Regions from separate parts of the Rhodosalinus sp. FB01 genome, predicted to be linked through region 1. Evidence: riboswitches for the same ligand, from Rfam matches in the RefSeq annotation. Region 1 holds a riboswitch; each other region holds the start of a gene.
The links. Region 1 has a riboswitch for cobalamin ahead of AB6A65_RS05165 (MotA/TolQ/ExbB proton channel family protein). Riboswitches for the same ligand answer to the same signal wherever they lie in the genome.
Positions count from the first base shown of each region.

Region 2: another riboswitch for cobalamin. It lies ahead of AB6A65_RS02385 (hypothetical protein); the one in region 1 lies ahead of AB6A65_RS05165 (MotA/TolQ/ExbB proton channel family protein).
Region 3: another riboswitch for cobalamin. It lies ahead of AB6A65_RS04310 (TonB-dependent receptor plug domain-containing protein); the one in region 1 lies ahead of AB6A65_RS05165 (MotA/TolQ/ExbB proton channel family protein).

Region 1 is NZ_JBGFSH010000003.1:53,491-58,529, reverse strand. Features, by position in the region: partial or broken gene AB6A65_RS05180 (hypothetical protein) at 1-296, opposite strand, end outside; gene AB6A65_RS05175 (ExbD/TolR family protein) at 293-676, opposite strand; gene AB6A65_RS05170 (ExbD/TolR family protein) at 682-1,059, opposite strand; gene AB6A65_RS05165 (MotA/TolQ/ExbB proton channel family protein) at 1,059-1,715, opposite strand; cobalamin riboswitch at 1,849-2,055, opposite strand; gene AB6A65_RS05160 (sulfotransferase family protein) at 2,158-2,940, shown strand; gene AB6A65_RS05155 (valine--tRNA ligase) at 2,945-5,039, opposite strand, start outside.
Region 2 is NZ_JBGFSH010000001.1:489,812-494,850, reverse strand. Features, by position in the region: gene AB6A65_RS02390 (ATP-dependent helicase) at 1-1,263, shown strand, start outside; cobalamin riboswitch at 1,336-1,539, shown strand; gene AB6A65_RS02385 (hypothetical protein) at 1,691-1,975, shown strand; gene mraZ (division/cell wall cluster transcriptional repressor MraZ) at 3,089-3,607, shown strand; partial or broken gene rsmH (16S rRNA (cytosine(1402)-N(4))-methyltransferase RsmH) at 3,611-4,602, shown strand; gene AB6A65_RS02370 (cell division protein FtsL) at 4,608-4,958, shown strand; gene AB6A65_RS02365 (peptidoglycan D,D-transpeptidase FtsI family protein) at 4,955-5,039, shown strand, end outside.
Region 3 is NZ_JBGFSH010000002.1:323,489-328,527, reverse strand. Features, by position in the region: gene AB6A65_RS04315 (ABC transporter substrate-binding protein) at 1-500, opposite strand, end outside; gene AB6A65_RS04310 (TonB-dependent receptor plug domain-containing protein) at 475-2,298, opposite strand; cobalamin riboswitch at 2,438-2,658, opposite strand; gene AB6A65_RS04305 (hypothetical protein) at 2,846-3,199, shown strand; gene AB6A65_RS04300 (helix-turn-helix domain-containing protein) at 3,196-3,966, opposite strand; gene AB6A65_RS04295 (Rieske 2Fe-2S domain-containing protein) at 4,085-5,039, shown strand, end outside.

The sequences.
Region 1 (5,039 bases):
CGGGGCAGCGTCTCCGCCGCCGGCCCGGACGCGGTGTCGGGCCGGCGCAGGGCGGCGGAAAGCGGCGCCGGACGGTCGGGCGGGGATGGCATCGCCGCCTCGGTCTGGGCGGCGGGCGGGGCGCGCCAGGCCGTGACGAGGGCCGTCAGACCCGCGCCTCCCGCCTCGAGCGAGACCGTGGCCGCACCGCCCGCGCCGGCGGCGGGCGCCGCGCCGCCCGACCATTGCGCGAAGGCGCCCACGTGCAGCGCCAGCGCCACGCCCGTGAAGGCGGCGAATTCGAGCCCTCCCTTCATCGCGGCCGTACCGCCAGTTCGATCTCTGCCGCGCCCGTCTCTGCGAGACGCCGCAGCAGCGCGGCGAACTCCGCCGCCGGGAGCGTCGCGTCCGCACGAACGGTGAGCGGGCCGGCCCCGGCGTCGCGCGCGGCGAGCGCCTCCCACGCCGCCGCGCCTTCCGCGCCGCCGAAGGCCACCCGCCCGGCCGCCGAGACGTGCAGGACCGCGCCGGCCTCGGCGCCCGTCTCCGCGCCCGCTTGGGGCGGGGTCACGTCGAAGGGGGCGGGCGGGGCGATCTCGGCCGTCATCAGGAAGAAGATGAGCAGCAGGAAGACGACGTTGATCATCGGCACGATGGCCTCGGGACGGGTGCGCGCAGGGGGGCGGGAAAACTCCATCGCGTCTACTCCACCAGCAGGAGCCGGCCGTGGCCCGCGGCGCGGAGCGTCTCGGCCACGTCGGCGAGGCGCTGCAAGTCCGCGCCCGCGATCGCGCGCAGGACCAGCGGGTCGGCCGGCGTCTCGGTCAGCGGGGCGAGGGCGGCGGCGAGGCCGGTTTCGTCCACGGCGCGGCCGTTGAGCGTGACGCGGTCGGGGAAGATCTCCACCAGCCGGGGCGGGCCGCTCCAGTCCGCGCCCCCGCCGGCCGGTGAAAGCGGCAGGGCCGCGTCGCGCCCGAACTGCGCCACCAGCATGAAGAAGACCAGAAGCAGGAACACCACGTCGATCATCGGCGTCAGGCTCGGGCGGCGGCGCGGACGGGCGGCGGCGAAATCGAACATCAGGCCGCCTCCGCCGCGCGGGGGGGCAGGTGCGTGAAGACGCGGGTGGCAAGATCCTCCATCTCGCCCTGGACCGCCTCGGCCACGCTCTCGAACCAGGTGAGCGCGGCGGCGGCGGGGATCGCCACCGCCATGCCGGCGGCGGTCGTCAGGAGCGCCTCCCAGATCCCGCCCGCGAGGACCGAGGGGTCGGCCCGCGCGCCGCTGGCCTGAAGCGCCTGGAAGGCGTCGATCATGCCGAGGACGGTGCCCAGAAGCCCGATCAGCGGTGCGATGGTGGCGATGAGTTCGAGCGCGCGCAGCCCTTCCCGGAGCCGGGCTAGTTCGGCCCGCGCGATGCGCGTCGTCTCTTCGCGGGCGGCGGGCTCGGCCATGGCCGGATCCTCCGCCGCGCCCATGGCGGCGGCCGCGAGCCGGGCGCGCACGCCGCTGCCGCGCGCGGCCTCGGCGCGGGCCTGCGTCGCGCGGCCCTCGGTCCAGAGCGCCACGGCGGCGCGCGCCCGCGCCCCGCCCCAGGCGCCGAGCCGGGCCAGCCGCCAGAGTTTCCAGAGAATGAGCGCCAGGGTGAGGACCGAAAGCGCCGCGATGACCCAGAGCGCCGGGCCGCCACGGGCGAGGAACTCGCCGATCCCGCCGAACGCCGCGTCGCCCGCCATGCGCCTCTCCTCCCGCCGCCGGGCCGGGCCCGGTCTGCGCTTCGTGTCTTGTCCGGGAAGGGGCGGCCTGCCCGGACCGGTGATCGGTTTCACCACGCCGGAAGGCTCCGTCGCCCCGGCGCGCCCCGCGCCCGGACAGGGTGATCGCTCCGGCAGGTCTCCTGACTCGCGGGTCGTCGCTCGGCCGGGCCTTCCCGCGGGCCGTGCCCGCAGTGGCATCTTCCGGCTCCGCTCGCCGCTTACAGTTGCGGGGGCAGTCGCGGGTTTGGCCTCCCGGCCGCACCGCGTTCCCATTTTCACCGGGCGCGCGAGCGCCCGGACCGGAGCATCCCGACCCTTACGCCGAATCGCGCTTTCGGAAAAGCAGAACCTCGTGCGTGCCACTCAGTTGCACGCCGCCCTGCGGGGCTGTACCCGTGCCGGGAGTGGGGGAGATCCGCCTATGCTGGAGCGCCGCAGCGCGAAGATACGTCTGACGAGGGCGTTCCAGGGACAAGCGCAGCGTCTCTACCCGTTCTTCCGGCAGCACACCTATCGCGGACCGCTTCTGCCTTCGGAGGTCGAGAGTCGGGTCGCCGTTTCGCTGCGGGACGGGTTTCTTTACAACCGGATCCCCAAGACCGCGAACTCGCTCATGACCTGGATGCTCGCCAGGGCCTCGGCAGACGCCGCGGGCGAGCCTGCGCCGGAACGGCCGAAGAGCTATTTCCCGACGCCGCGGCGACTGTCATCGGCCGAGGCCGCCCGTGTCGAGCACGAGATCTTCAAGTTCGCGATCGTGCGGAACCCCTATTCGCGCACGCTTTCGGCGTATCTGGACAAGATCGCCGCGGGAAAACAGCAGGCGCGCACCTTCGAGAAGTGGCGCGGCGCCCCGGTTCAGCGGGAAGAACCGAGCTTCGGCGAGTTCTGTCGCTATCTGGACGCGGTCGGGCTGCGGGACGACGTGCACTGGGTGCCGCAGACGGAGCTGCTTTGCGAGGTGCCGGGCTGGTTCGACCGGATCTACCGGCAGGAAAGGCTGGGCGAGGCCGCCGAGGAAATCATGGGGCGGATCTTCGGCGTGGCGCCGGAGTTCCCGGCGCGGGTGGGGCCGCGCCCGACCGGGGCGTCGAAGCTCATCGCCCGCCACTATGACGACGAGACGCGCCGGATCGTGGCGCGGCTCTTCGCGGCGGATTTCGATGCCCTGGGCTACGCCCCGGATCTTCCGGGCGCGGCCTGATCCGTCAGCCGATCTCGGCCAGACGTTCGAGCGCCGCGCGCAGGCGCTGCGCCTCGTCCTCTTTCAGGGCGAGGGTCGCGCGGGTTTCGTCCACCACCTCCTCGGGGGCGCTTTCGACGAATTTCGGGTTGGAAAGCCGCCCCGAAAGCCCGCCCATCTCCTTCTCGAGCTTGCCGAGCGTCTTCTCGAGCCGCGCCTTCTCCTCGGCGACGTCGATGACGCCGGCGAGCGGCAGGCCGAGGCTCGCGCCCTCCACGGCCACGGTGACCGTGCCCTTCGGGAAGCCGTCGACCTCCTCGAGGCTCTCGATCCGGGCGAGCCGCTTGATGAGCGCCTCGTTCCGGCCCCAGGCGGCGCGGCCGGTCTCGCTGATCTCGGTGGCGAGCATCGGCACGTAGAGCCCCGCGGGGACGTGCATCTGCGCCCGCGCGCTGCGCACCTCCTCGATGACGGAGACGACCCAGCCCATCTCCCGGTCGGCGGCCTCGTCCGCAAGCTCCGCGGCGGTGTAGCCGGGCCAGTCGGCGTGGACGAGCATCTTCGCCCGCTCGCCCAGCGTGCCCCAGAGCTCCTCGGTGAGGAAGGGCATGATCGGTTGCAGAAGGATGAGGCACTGGTCGATCACCCAGGCCATCACCGCCTGCGTCTCGGCCCGAAGCTCCTCGTCCTCGCCCTGCAGGAGCGGCTTGGAGAATTCCACGTACCAGTCGCAGACCTTGCCCCAGACGAAGCCGTAGAGCGCGTCCGCCGCCTCGTTGAAGCGGAAGGCGTCGAGCGCGGCGTCCACCTTCTCGCGCACGCGGCCGGTCTCTCCGAGGATCCAGCGGTTGACGGCGGCGGTGGCCGCGGGCACCTCGGCGCCGCCGCCCACCGCGCCGTTCATCTCGGCGAAGCGCGCGGCGTTCCAGAGCTTGGTGCCGAAGTTCCGGTAGCCCGCGATCCGCTCCTTCGAGAGGCGCAGGTCCCGGCCCATCGCCGCCATGGCGGTGAGCGTGAAGCGCACCGCGTCGGCGCCGTACTCCTCGATGAGTTCCAGCGGGTCGAGCACGTTGCCGAGCGACTTCGACATCTTCTTGCCCTTCTCGTCGCGGACGAGGGCGTGGACGTAGACGGTGTCGAAGGGGCGTTCCCCCACCACGGCGTATTGCATCATCATCATCCTGGCGACCCAGAAGAAGATGATGTCGAAGCCAGTGATGAGCACGTCTGTCGGGAAATAGCGGCGAAGCTCCGGCGTGTCCTCGGGCCAGCCCAGCGTGCCGATGGGCCAGAGCCCCGAGGAGAACCAGGTGTCGAGCACGTCGGTCTCGCGCGCCAGCGTGACCTCGGCGAAGCGCGCCACGCCGTCGCCCTCGGCCTCGCGCAGGCCGCCCGATTCCGCGCCCTCGCCGCCGAAGCGGATCTCGGGCCCGGGCCCGTAATATTCCCGCGCGAGGTCGAACGCCTCGGCCTCGGTGGCGGCGCAGAATTCGCGCGGGCCGCCGGCCGGGTCGTCGCGGTCCGGCCCGTACCAGACCGGGATCTGGTGGCCCCACCAGAGCTGGCGCGAGATGCACCAGGGCTCGATGTTCTCCAGCCAGTGGAAATAGACCTTGCGGTCGGCCTCGGGCAGGATCGTGGTGCGCCCGTCGCGCACCGCGTCGATCGCGGGGCCCACGATCTTTTCGGCGTCCACGAACCACTGGTCGGTGAGGTAGGGCTCGATCGCCACCTTGGAGCGGTCGCCGTGGGGGACCATGTGGCGGTCGGCGTCGATGCCGTCGAGCCAGCCCTCCTCCTCGGCGGTGCGCACGATCCAGTCGCGCGCCTCGTAGCGGTCGAGCCCGTCGAGCGCCTCGATCACGCGCGCGAGCCCGTCCGGGTCGCAGCCCTCGGCGAAGTCCGGGTTGTCGCGCAGCCACATGCCCGCGCGCGGCGTCATCACGTTGATCGCGCGCAGCCCCGTCCGCTGGCCCACCGCCCAGTCGTTGAAATCATGCGCGGGCGTCATCTTCACCGCGCCGGTGCCCTTCTCGGGATCGGCGTAGTCGTCCGCGACGATCCGCAGCCGCCGGCCAACCAGCGGCAGGATCGCCTCCTTGCCCACGAGATGGGCGTAG
Region 2 (5,039 bases), on a different contig from region 1:
ATCGAGGCGATGCAGGGCGGCACGCGGGGGATGCGGCCCTTCTCGCTCGACGAGATCGCGATCCTCGTGCGCGCCTCCCACCAGATGCGCGCCTTCGAGGACCGGTTCCTCACGATCGGCCTGCCTTACCGCGTGATCGGCGGGCCGCGCTTCTACGAGCGGATGGAGATCCGCGACGCGATGGCCTATTTCCGGCTCGTCGTCTCGCCCGCGGACGATCTGGCCTTCGAGCGGATCGTGAACACGCCCAAGCGCGGGCTCGGCGACAAGGCCCAGCAGAAGATCCGCGCCGCGGCGCGGGCCCGGGGCGTGAGCCTTCTGGAGGGCGCGCGGGCGCTGCTGGCCGAGAAGGGGCTCTCGGGCAAGGGCGCGGCGGAGCTTGCGAAGCTTCTCGACGGGCTCGACAGGTGGGGCCGGATGGCGGGCGATCCCGGCCTCAGCCATGTCGAACTGGCGGAGATCGTTCTCGACGAGTCGGGCTACACGGGCATGTGGCAGAACGACAAGACGCCCGAGGCGCCGGGGCGGCTCGACAACCTCAAGGAACTCGTCAAGGCGCTCGAGGAGTTCGAGAACCTCACCGGCTTCCTGGAGCATGTGAGCCTCATCATGGACAACGAGGCGGGCGCCGAGGGCGAGAAGGTCTCGGTGATGACGCTGCATGCCGCCAAGGGGCTGGAGTTCCCGGCCGTCTTCCTGCCGGGCTGGGAGGACGGGCTTTTCCCCTCGCAGCGGTCCATGGACGAGCAGGGCCTCAAGGGCCTCGAGGAAGAGCGCCGCCTCGCCTATGTCGGCATCACCCGCGCGGGCGAGCTCTGCACGATTTCCTTCGCCGGCAACCGGCGCGTCTTCGGCCAGTGGCAGTCGCAGATGCCCTCGCGCTTCATCGACGAGCTGCCGGAGGAGCATGTCGAGGTTCTGACGCCGCCGGGGCTTTACGGGGGCGGCTACGGTGCCGCGGCCACGGCGGGCATCGAGCGTCGCGCGGCCGAGGCCAACGCCTACAACTCTCCCGGCTGGCGCCGGATGCAGGAGCGCGCCGGCGCGCGCCCGGTCAGCCAGCCGCGCGAGACGCGCGGGCAGGTGATCGACCTCGAAGCGGTCAGCGCCCACAGCGTGGGTGATCGCGTTTTCCACCAGAAGTTCGGCTACGGCACGATCAAGGGCATCGAGGGCGACAAGCTCGAGGTCGCCTTCGAGAAGGCGGGCGACAAGAAAGTGGTCGCCCGCTACGTCACCGGCGCCGACGACGTCCCGTTCTGAGGCAAGCCGAACCACCGGCGGAACCGCGCCCGCCCGGGCTTGAAAATCGCTTTCGTCTGACGGGGAATCGGCTACGCTCGGTCTTGTCAGGGTGCCGCGGCGCGTGCGTCGCGGAGAATTGGGAAGCCGGTGAGACCCCGGCGCTGCCCCCGCAACGGTGAGGGCGGGATGCGACAGGCAATGCCACTGGGACCGCTCCCGGGAAGGCGCCTGGCGCGGGGCCATTGGCCCCACCCGCCCCGAGCCCGGAAACCAGCCCTGGCATGACGTCGAACCGCGGGTGGCGGTGTGGGCGGGGACGTCGCGCGGCGCCGCCGCGGTGCTGTCCCGCTCTTTCAGTCATCCGCTCCAATGGCCGCGGGGCGCGGCCCGGGAGATGAGAGATGGGTGACCGGACGGGCCGCGCAGGCCGGCGGGCAGGGCGCAAATGACGGCGCTGGCGATCATGGACGGGCTGCAAAGGCTCGCGCGAGAGGGCGACGCGGCCGAGCAGGCCGCGCGGCTCGGGTTCCTCGAATGGGTTTTTGCCCTCTCGGCGGACACCAGCCCGCAGCAGGCGGCGAGCCGGGCGCTCGACGGGCTCGACCCGCCCGAGGCGCCCAGCGCCGCCGCGGCGGCCTTCCTGGAGTTTCTGGAACAGGCGACGCGGCCGAGCGTCGTGGGCGCGACTCGCCGGGGCGGGGCGCGCGGACGCCGTCGCGCGCTGCACTGACGCGCCGGCGCCGCGCCGCGACGGGAAATCACGGGACATCCCGTTTTTCGAAGCTTGGGAAAGAGAAACGGCGACGCCCGGGAGGAGGAGGAAGGCGCCGCCGTTTCGATCTCGAAGGCCCCAGGGAGGAGGAGAGGGGGCGCTTCGATCCTGTGTCCGCATCCCGCACCCGAGGGCGACGGGCTGCGTCGTATAAGGTGCGGCGGCATCGGGGAGGAGGAGAGATGCCGCCGCCAGTTTTCAGAAAACCCAGGGAGGAGGAGAGGGTTTCCTGATCCGTATGTCTGCGGGCGCCTGCCTTGCGTGTTGGCGTCAACCTGCGCCGCGTTCCTTCCAAAGATACGTTTATGCTGCGCTTGCACAATAGCCGGCGGCTCAATGCTGCTATGCGGCAAATGCATATGACATACTGACCTTTTCCGGGCACCGCTGCCCGTTCCTTGTGCGCTTCTTGAACGCTTGGGCTCGCCTGCCCACGTTGCGCCCGGGCTTGCCTGGAAGATGGGCGGCCCGTGCACGGCGACGCCCGCTCATTTCCCGTCGATGGCATCCGGCGGAATGCCGGAACGCCCGACTCGCGCCCGGCGAGCGATTCGCCCGGGCCGGGCGACGGATCTTCGGCGACGCGACAGTTTTCTGGATACGGCTGGGAAATCATGGGCCGAAAAGGGAGTCCGGAAATTCGCACCATATATGGAGCAATTTTCAGGGATGGTCATATATATTGTATTTCAGTCCCGCGGGAGCATGGCAAAAGCCGCTCATGCAAGGCGGTGACGCGTCTGTGGTTGCCTGTCGTCCCACAAAAACTTGTTGATTTCCATGAATTCCCATGGCATCCCTTTTCTCACGATGAGGGACGGGACGAAGGGGCGGAAAAGAACCCCGAACAAGGCTCCCATAAAAAGTCAGGTTTCATACAGGCACCCCGCTTTCATCGTGAAAGAGAGATCCGGTGCGCGGGCGAGCAGACATCCCCCCAGGTGGCGCGCGCAGCCGGACACCCCGGCGACGGGACGAGGGCGGCGGATCGGGCTTTGGCAGCAGCTCGATCCGCCGTTTTCGTAAGGCGCCGGGCCTTCGGGGGCGAAGGTTGAAAGGGCGGTAGGGACAGTGGGCCGCAGGTTCAGAGGCGAGAGCCGCAACAAGGTGGACGCGAAGGGCCGGGTGTCGATCCCGGCCTCGTTCCGCCGCGTGCTCGAGGCCGCCGACCCGAACTGGACCGATGGGCTCAACCCCGAACTGGTGATCGTCTACGGCGACCACCGCCGCAATTACCTCGAATGCTACACCATGGAGGCGATCGCCGAGGTCGACGAGAAGATCGACGCGATGCCGCGCGGCTCGATGCAGCGCAAGATGCTGCAACGCCTCTTCCACGGCCAGAGCTATCCCACCAACGTGGACGAGACCGGCCGCCTCGTGCTGCCGGCGAAGCTGCGCCAGAAGATCGGGCTCGAGGGCGAGGCGTTCTTCATCGCCGCCGGCGACACGTTCCAGATCTGGAAGCCCGAGACCTACGACGCCGAAGAGCTGGCGCGGACCGAAGCCTGGCTCGACGAGCTGCCCGAGGATTTCGACCCGCTGATGCTGCTGGACGATCCGCAGCCCGGCGGCCCGGCGGGGGCGTAGGCCATGACCTGCCCGGCCGCGTCCGCCCCGAGCTCCGCGCCGCCCCATGTTCCGGTCCTGCTCGGCCCGCTTCTCGATCTCGTGGCGCCGGTGCGCGGCGTCTGGCTCGACGGCACCTTCGGTGCGGGCGGCTATGCCCGCGCGCTGCTGGAAGCGGGCGCGAACAAGGTCATCGCGATGGATCGCGATCCGCTCGCCTTCGAACTCGCGGCGGGATGGGCCGGCGGGTATGGCGACCGTCTGGAGATGGTCGAGGACGTCTTCTCGAGGCTCGATGATTACGGCAGCGACCTCGCCGGGGTGGTGCTGGATCTCGGCGTCTCCTCCATGCAGCTCGACCGCGCCGAGCGCGGCTTTTCCTTCCAGAAGGAGGGGCCGCTCGACATGCGCATGGGGCGGGAGGGCCCGACGGCGGCCGATATCGTCAACGCCGCCTCCGAGAGGGAGCTGGCCGACATCCTCTTTCTCTACGGCTAGGAGCGCGCGAGCCGGCGCATCGCCCGCGCCATCCTGCGCGCGCGCGCCGAGGCGCCGATCGAGACGACGCTCGATCTCGCCCGCGTCGTCGAGGCCTGCCTTCCGCGGGCGAAGCCGGGGCAGGCGCACCCCGCCACCCGCAGTTTCCAGGCGCTCAGGATCGCCGTGAACGACGAGTTCGGGGAGCTGTTCCAAGGTCTCGTCGCCGCCGAGCGCGCGCTTGCGCCCGGCGGCGCGCTCGCCGTGGTGACCTTCCATTCCATCGAGGACCGGATGGTGAAGCGCTTTTTCCAGGCGCGGGCGGGCTCCACCGGCGCGGCCAATCGCTTCGCGCCGGCGGGCACCCCCGAGCGTGCGCGCTTCGAGATCCTCACGCGCAAGGCGGTCGGCCCGACGCGGAGGAGCTTGCCCGCAACCCCCGCGCGCGTTCGGCCCGGCTTCGGGGGGCGCGCCGCACCGATGCGCCCGCGGGCGTCCCCGATCCCGCCCGGATCGGCATGCCGGTCGTGAAAGGATAGACCAGATGCGCGCCCTGCTTTTCGTGACCACCGCGTGCACCGTGATCGGGCTCGCCTTCTGGGCCTACCACCAGAACTATCGCACCCAGCAGGCCATCGCCGAGACGGAGGCCCTGCAGCGCCAGATCGCCGAGACGCGGGCGCGCTTCGCGGTGCTGCGGGCCGAATGGGCCTATCTCAACCGGCCCGACCGGCTGATGGAGCTTGCCGAGATGAACTTCGACACGCTCGGTCTTCTGCCCTTCCGGCCCGAGCAGTTCGGCCGCGTCGAGCAGGTCGCCTATCCTGCTGAGGACGCGCCCGAGCCCATCGCCAACGTGGTCGAGATTTCCGAGCAGGGAGAGTCGACGCCATGATCCGCAAGCCGCTGCGCCCGCTCGCCCGGATCCTCGAGGCCCGCGCCAGGGGCGAAAGCCCCGACGCGATCGAGCGCGAGA
Region 3 (5,039 bases), on a different contig from region 1:
AGCGCGGCGCGGCGCGCGTCGAAGATCGCGACCGCGCGCGCGGCGGCCTCTTCCTGTCCCAGCGCCGCGCCCATCTCGACCATCCGGGTCCGCACGTCGTCGAGAGAGAGCGCGGGATCGAACACGACGACCGGAATCCCGAGGCGGCGAAGCATGGCGACCGTGGGCTGGGCCGTGTAGCGCCCGGCGAGCACGAGGTCGGGCCGCATGAGGTAGATGTCCTCCGCGGCGCCGCGGTTCGAAGGGAAGGCGGCCGCCTCTTCGGCCATGGCGGAGACGCGCGGATCGGTGGCGAGGTTCGTCACCGAGTGGAGCTGCCCCGGCGCCGCGAGCATCATGGCGAGCTGGTCGGTGCAGAGGTTGATCGAGACGACGCGGGCGGGCGGCGCCTCGTCCGCGCCGCCCGGGCCCGCCGCCGCGACGGACAGCCCGAGCCAGAGCCCGAGCGCCGCCGCGGCGCGCCGGAGCCGCCGATCAGAACGACGCGCGCAGCCCGACATAGATCCCCCGGCCCGGCATGTTGTAGCCGCCCACCGTCTCGTAATCCTCGTCGAAGAGGTTCTCGACGCGCAGATAGGCCTCCGCCGTGTCGGTCACCGCGTAGGAAAAGCCCAGGTTGGCCAGCGTGTAGTCGCCCACGTCGTTGTTCGGCGGCGCGAAGGCGCTGGGCTCCACGTCGGCCACGCGCTGCACGTCGAAGGTGCCGCGAAGGCGGTCGGTGAAATCGACGTCCACCCCGAGGGTGAGGTCGTGGCGCGGCACGAGCGCGAGCCGCGTGCCGTCGGTTTCCGCGTCCGTCAGGGTATAGGCGCCGAAGACGGCCACGCGGTCGGTGTAGGCGTAGCGCCCCTCGATCTCCAGCCCTTTGCTGACCGTGGTGCCGGGAACCTGGTTGTAGCATCCGAAGCCGCTGCCGCAGGCCGTGGCGGCGCCGTCGAAGCCGATCAGGTCGTCGATCTCGGCGTAGAAGGCCGTCGCCTGCACGAAGCGCTCCTCGCCGAAGCGCCGCTCGACGCCAAGCTCCACGCTGCGGCTTTTCTCGACCTTCAGGGTCGGATCCCCCGCGGCGCTGAACCGCTCGAAGAGCGACGGCGCGCGAAATCCGGTGCCGACCACGGCGCGGACCGTCGTGTCCGGCCGCGCGCGCCAGGCGAGCGCGACGCGCCCGGAGGTATTGCCGCCGAAATCGTCGTTGTCGTCGTAGCGCAGCGAAACCGCGACATCGAGGTCGTCCCGCGGACGGAAGATCGCCTCGGCCAGCGCCGAGGTCGTCACCGAAGAGCCCGCGTCGAAATCGGTCTCGTACTCCTCCTCGGTGCGGTCGAGCCCGAAGCTGAGCGTGGTCCCGCCCGACAGCTCGGTCGTGCCGAGATAGGAAAGCTGGTCGCGGTCGCCGTCGAACGCTTTGATCACGCCGCCCGGGTCGCGGCGTTCCGCGCGGAAGGTCGAATAGCTGAAGGTGTGATCCACGCCGAAGGCCGCGATTTCCGCGAAGACGCGCGCGCCGGTCTGCTCCAGGAAATTGGTGCCGCTGTTGTCGGTGGTCGAGCGGTCGATTTCCGCCTCGGCGTCACGGTGGAAGGCGGAGAACCCGAGCACGACACCCTCGCCCACCTCGTAATCGCCCGAGAGCGACAGGAACGTCTCCTCGTAGCCGTCGTCCTCCGAATCGCCCGCGCGGGCCGAGATGCCGTCGGTCTCGGTGCGCGCGAGGTTGAAGGCGAGCGCGCCGCGCTCGCCGCGGGTGGCCACCCCGACCGAGCCCCGCGCCGTGCCGAAACTGCCGCCCTCGGCGAAGCCCTTGACGAAGGTGCCGGGCTCGCTCGCGCGGAAGGTGGTCACGTCCACCACGCCCGCGATCGCCTCGGAGCCGTAAAGCGCCGATTGCGAGCCCCTCACCACCTCGACGCGTTGCAGGCCCGCGCTGGTCAGGCCGCCGAAGTCGAAGCCGAGCTGAACCGCCGACGGGTCGCTCACGTCGATGCCGTCGATGCGCACGCCGACATAGGCGCTGCCGAGGCCGCGAATCCGCACGGTGCTGGCGCTGCCGAGGCCGCCGTTGGAGGAAAAGGACACGCCGGGAATGCGATCGAGCGTGCGCTCGAGCGTCAGCGGCGCCTCGTCGAGCGCCTCTTCGTCGAGGACGTCGACGATGGCGCCGGTGCGGTTGACCTCTTGCGGGACGAGCGCGCCGGAAACGACGATCTCCCCAAGATCGAAGCTTTCCTGGGCCAGGGCCTGGGAGGCGGAAAGAAGCGCCGCGACGGCGGCGGATGCGGAGAGTGGAAGGCGGGTCATGGATCTGTCCCTTCATGGCGGCCCGGGGGCCGACGGCCGGTGAATGCCCGCGACGGACGGCATGACCGGCCCCTCGCGGACGACGAAACGATTGTCACCTCGACGGAAGGGTCCGTTGCCCGTGGCGCGCCCCGCGCCAGGACAGGGTGATCGCCTCGGCAGGTCTCCTGGCTTGCGGGTCGTCGCTTGGCCGGGCCTTCCCGCCGCGCCCCTAGGCGCCGCAGTGGCATGTTCCGGCTTCGCTCTCCGCTCACAGTTGCGGGGGCAGCCGCAGATTCGGGCCGGCGCGAAGCCGGATCCTCACTGCGTTCCCTTTTCATCCGACGCCGAAACGCCGGAACCGAAGCAGGGCGAAGGTGCCCGCCGCCCGGCGCGGTTGTCAAGCGCGTTCGACCCGGCGGCGGCCACGGCGCCGCGCTGTCGCTTTTCGGCTTAGCGCGGCAGCGATTCTGTCTTATGCCTCGCCCCGACTGGAAACTCGGGGCCTGATGATGACGAGGATGATGCCGAAGCGAGCTGCACCGTCGCGGCGCGGGAGGGGTGCGCAATGACGCTTTATCTGCGCTGGGTGCTCGAGACCGAACTGCGCGGCGCGCCGGACGACGATCTGGCCGCGATCGCGCAGGACCTGCTCTACCAGGCCCGGGAGGAGGAGGCGGGCACGCTGCAATGCGATGTCCATCTTTCGGAGGATGGCGAACGGCTGCATCTGCTGATGGGCTTTTCGAACGATACCGCCGTGGTCGAGCATCTGCAGGGGTTCACGCGGCGTTTCGCGCGCCCGCTGTTTGCGCTGGTGCGTCCGTTGCGCATGACGGTCTATGGCGATCCGTCCCCCGAGGTGCGCGAGGCGCTCGGCGCGTTGCAGCCGACCTACATGCCGCGCCTGCAGGACGGCTAGAGAAGCCCCCGCAGCGCCGAGGCGCAACGCTGCAGCGTGGCCTCGATCCGCGGCCGGAATCCCGGCATCTCGTAAAAGGACCCTTCCGCGGAGTGGCCGACCGCGGCGATTTCCCCGCCCGAGCAGCGAAACCCGATCGCCGTGGCGGTGACGCCTGGCTCGAACTCGCCGTCGCAGTGCATGATCCCGCTGGGCGCGGCCCCCTCGATGAGGCGCATCACGGCGGCGCGGTCGGTGATGGTCTTCTCGGTCCAAGCCGCGACCGGTGCCTCGGCCACCAGCTGCGCGCGGCGCTCGGGCGGTTCCTGCACGACGAGGGCGCGGCCCATCGCGGTGGCGAGAAGCGGCAGCCGGCTGCCCACGGTGAAGCCCAGCCGCGGCGCCAGCCCGTCGCCGCCCGTGTGGGCGAGGAAGATCGCGTCTTCCCCGTCGCGCATCGCCATGGACAGCGGCTGCCCGCACTGCGCGGCGAATCCCTCGAGCACCGGCTGGATCGCAAGGCCGAAGCGGCGCCCCTGCAGGAACCCGCCCGCCAGGACGAGAATGCGCGGCGACAGGGAATAGCTGCGCCCGGTCTGCCGGACATAGCCCAGCCGCACCAGCGTGAGCACGAGCCGGCGCGCCACCGCGCGGTCGATGCCGCATCGCCGGGCGATCTCGGGGATGGTGAGCTGCTGCGCGTCGGCGTCAAAGCATTTCAGCACACACAGCCCCTTGGCGAAGGTGAGCGACGTGTCCGAGGTGGAGATCTCTGTGGTTCCGGCCATCGCCGCGACCCTCCTTCGCGCGCTTGACAGTCCCGCGCGGCTGACTCAACATTCCGATAATGTATCGCCAGTGCGATTTTCGCGCAAATGCCAATTCACGCTTGGCAAGGAGGCCCGGATGATCAGCCAGGAACTCAATGACAGGATCACGCGCGTGGAGCAGGGTACCGGCGCAGGGGCCGTCCTGCGCCTCTACTGGCAGCCCGCCGCGCTTTCGGAAGAGTTGTCGGGGCCGCGCCCGGTGATTCCCGTGCGGCTGATGGGCGAGGACCTCGTGCTGTTCCGCGACACGTCCGGCGAGCTCGGGCTCATCGGACGGCATTGCCCGCACCGCGGCGCCGACCTCTGCTACGGCCGGCGCGAGGATGGCGGCCTGCGCTGCCCGTTCCACGGCTGGCATTTCGACCGGACCGGCCAGTGCGTGGATACGCCGGGCGAGCCCGAGGGCTCACCGCTTGCCGGGAACATCCGCACCACCGCCTACCCGGTGGTCGAGAAGAACGGGATCGTCTGGGCCTACATGGGGCCGGGCGAGCCGCCGGCCTTCCCCGATCTCGACTGCTTCCGCGCACCCGAAAGCCACGTCTTCGCCTTCAAGGGCCTCTGGGAGTGCAACTGGCTGCAAGCGATGGAGGTGGGCATCGACCCGGTGCACGCCTCCTTCCTGCACCGCTTCCTCCAGGACGAGGACCCGGCCGAGAGCTATGGCAAGCAGTTCCGCGACCGGGCGGGGCAGACCGACATGCCGATGACGCAGCTTCTGCGGGAGTATCCGCGCCCCGAGATCAGGGGCGAGGAGACCGATCACGGCCTGCGCCTTGTCGCGCTGCGGCACATGGAGGACGGGCGCAGCCATGTCCGCGTGACCAACCAGGTCTTCCCCGAGGCGATCTGCATCCCGATCTCGAACGAGATGCCCATCACCCAGTGGCACGTGCCGGTGGATGACACCCACTGTTACTGGTTCTCGATGTTCACCAGCTACACGGACCCGGTGAACCGGGAACTGATGCGCGAGCAGCGCCTGAAGGAGCACCGGCTGCCAGATTACGCGCCGCTCAAGAACCGGCGCA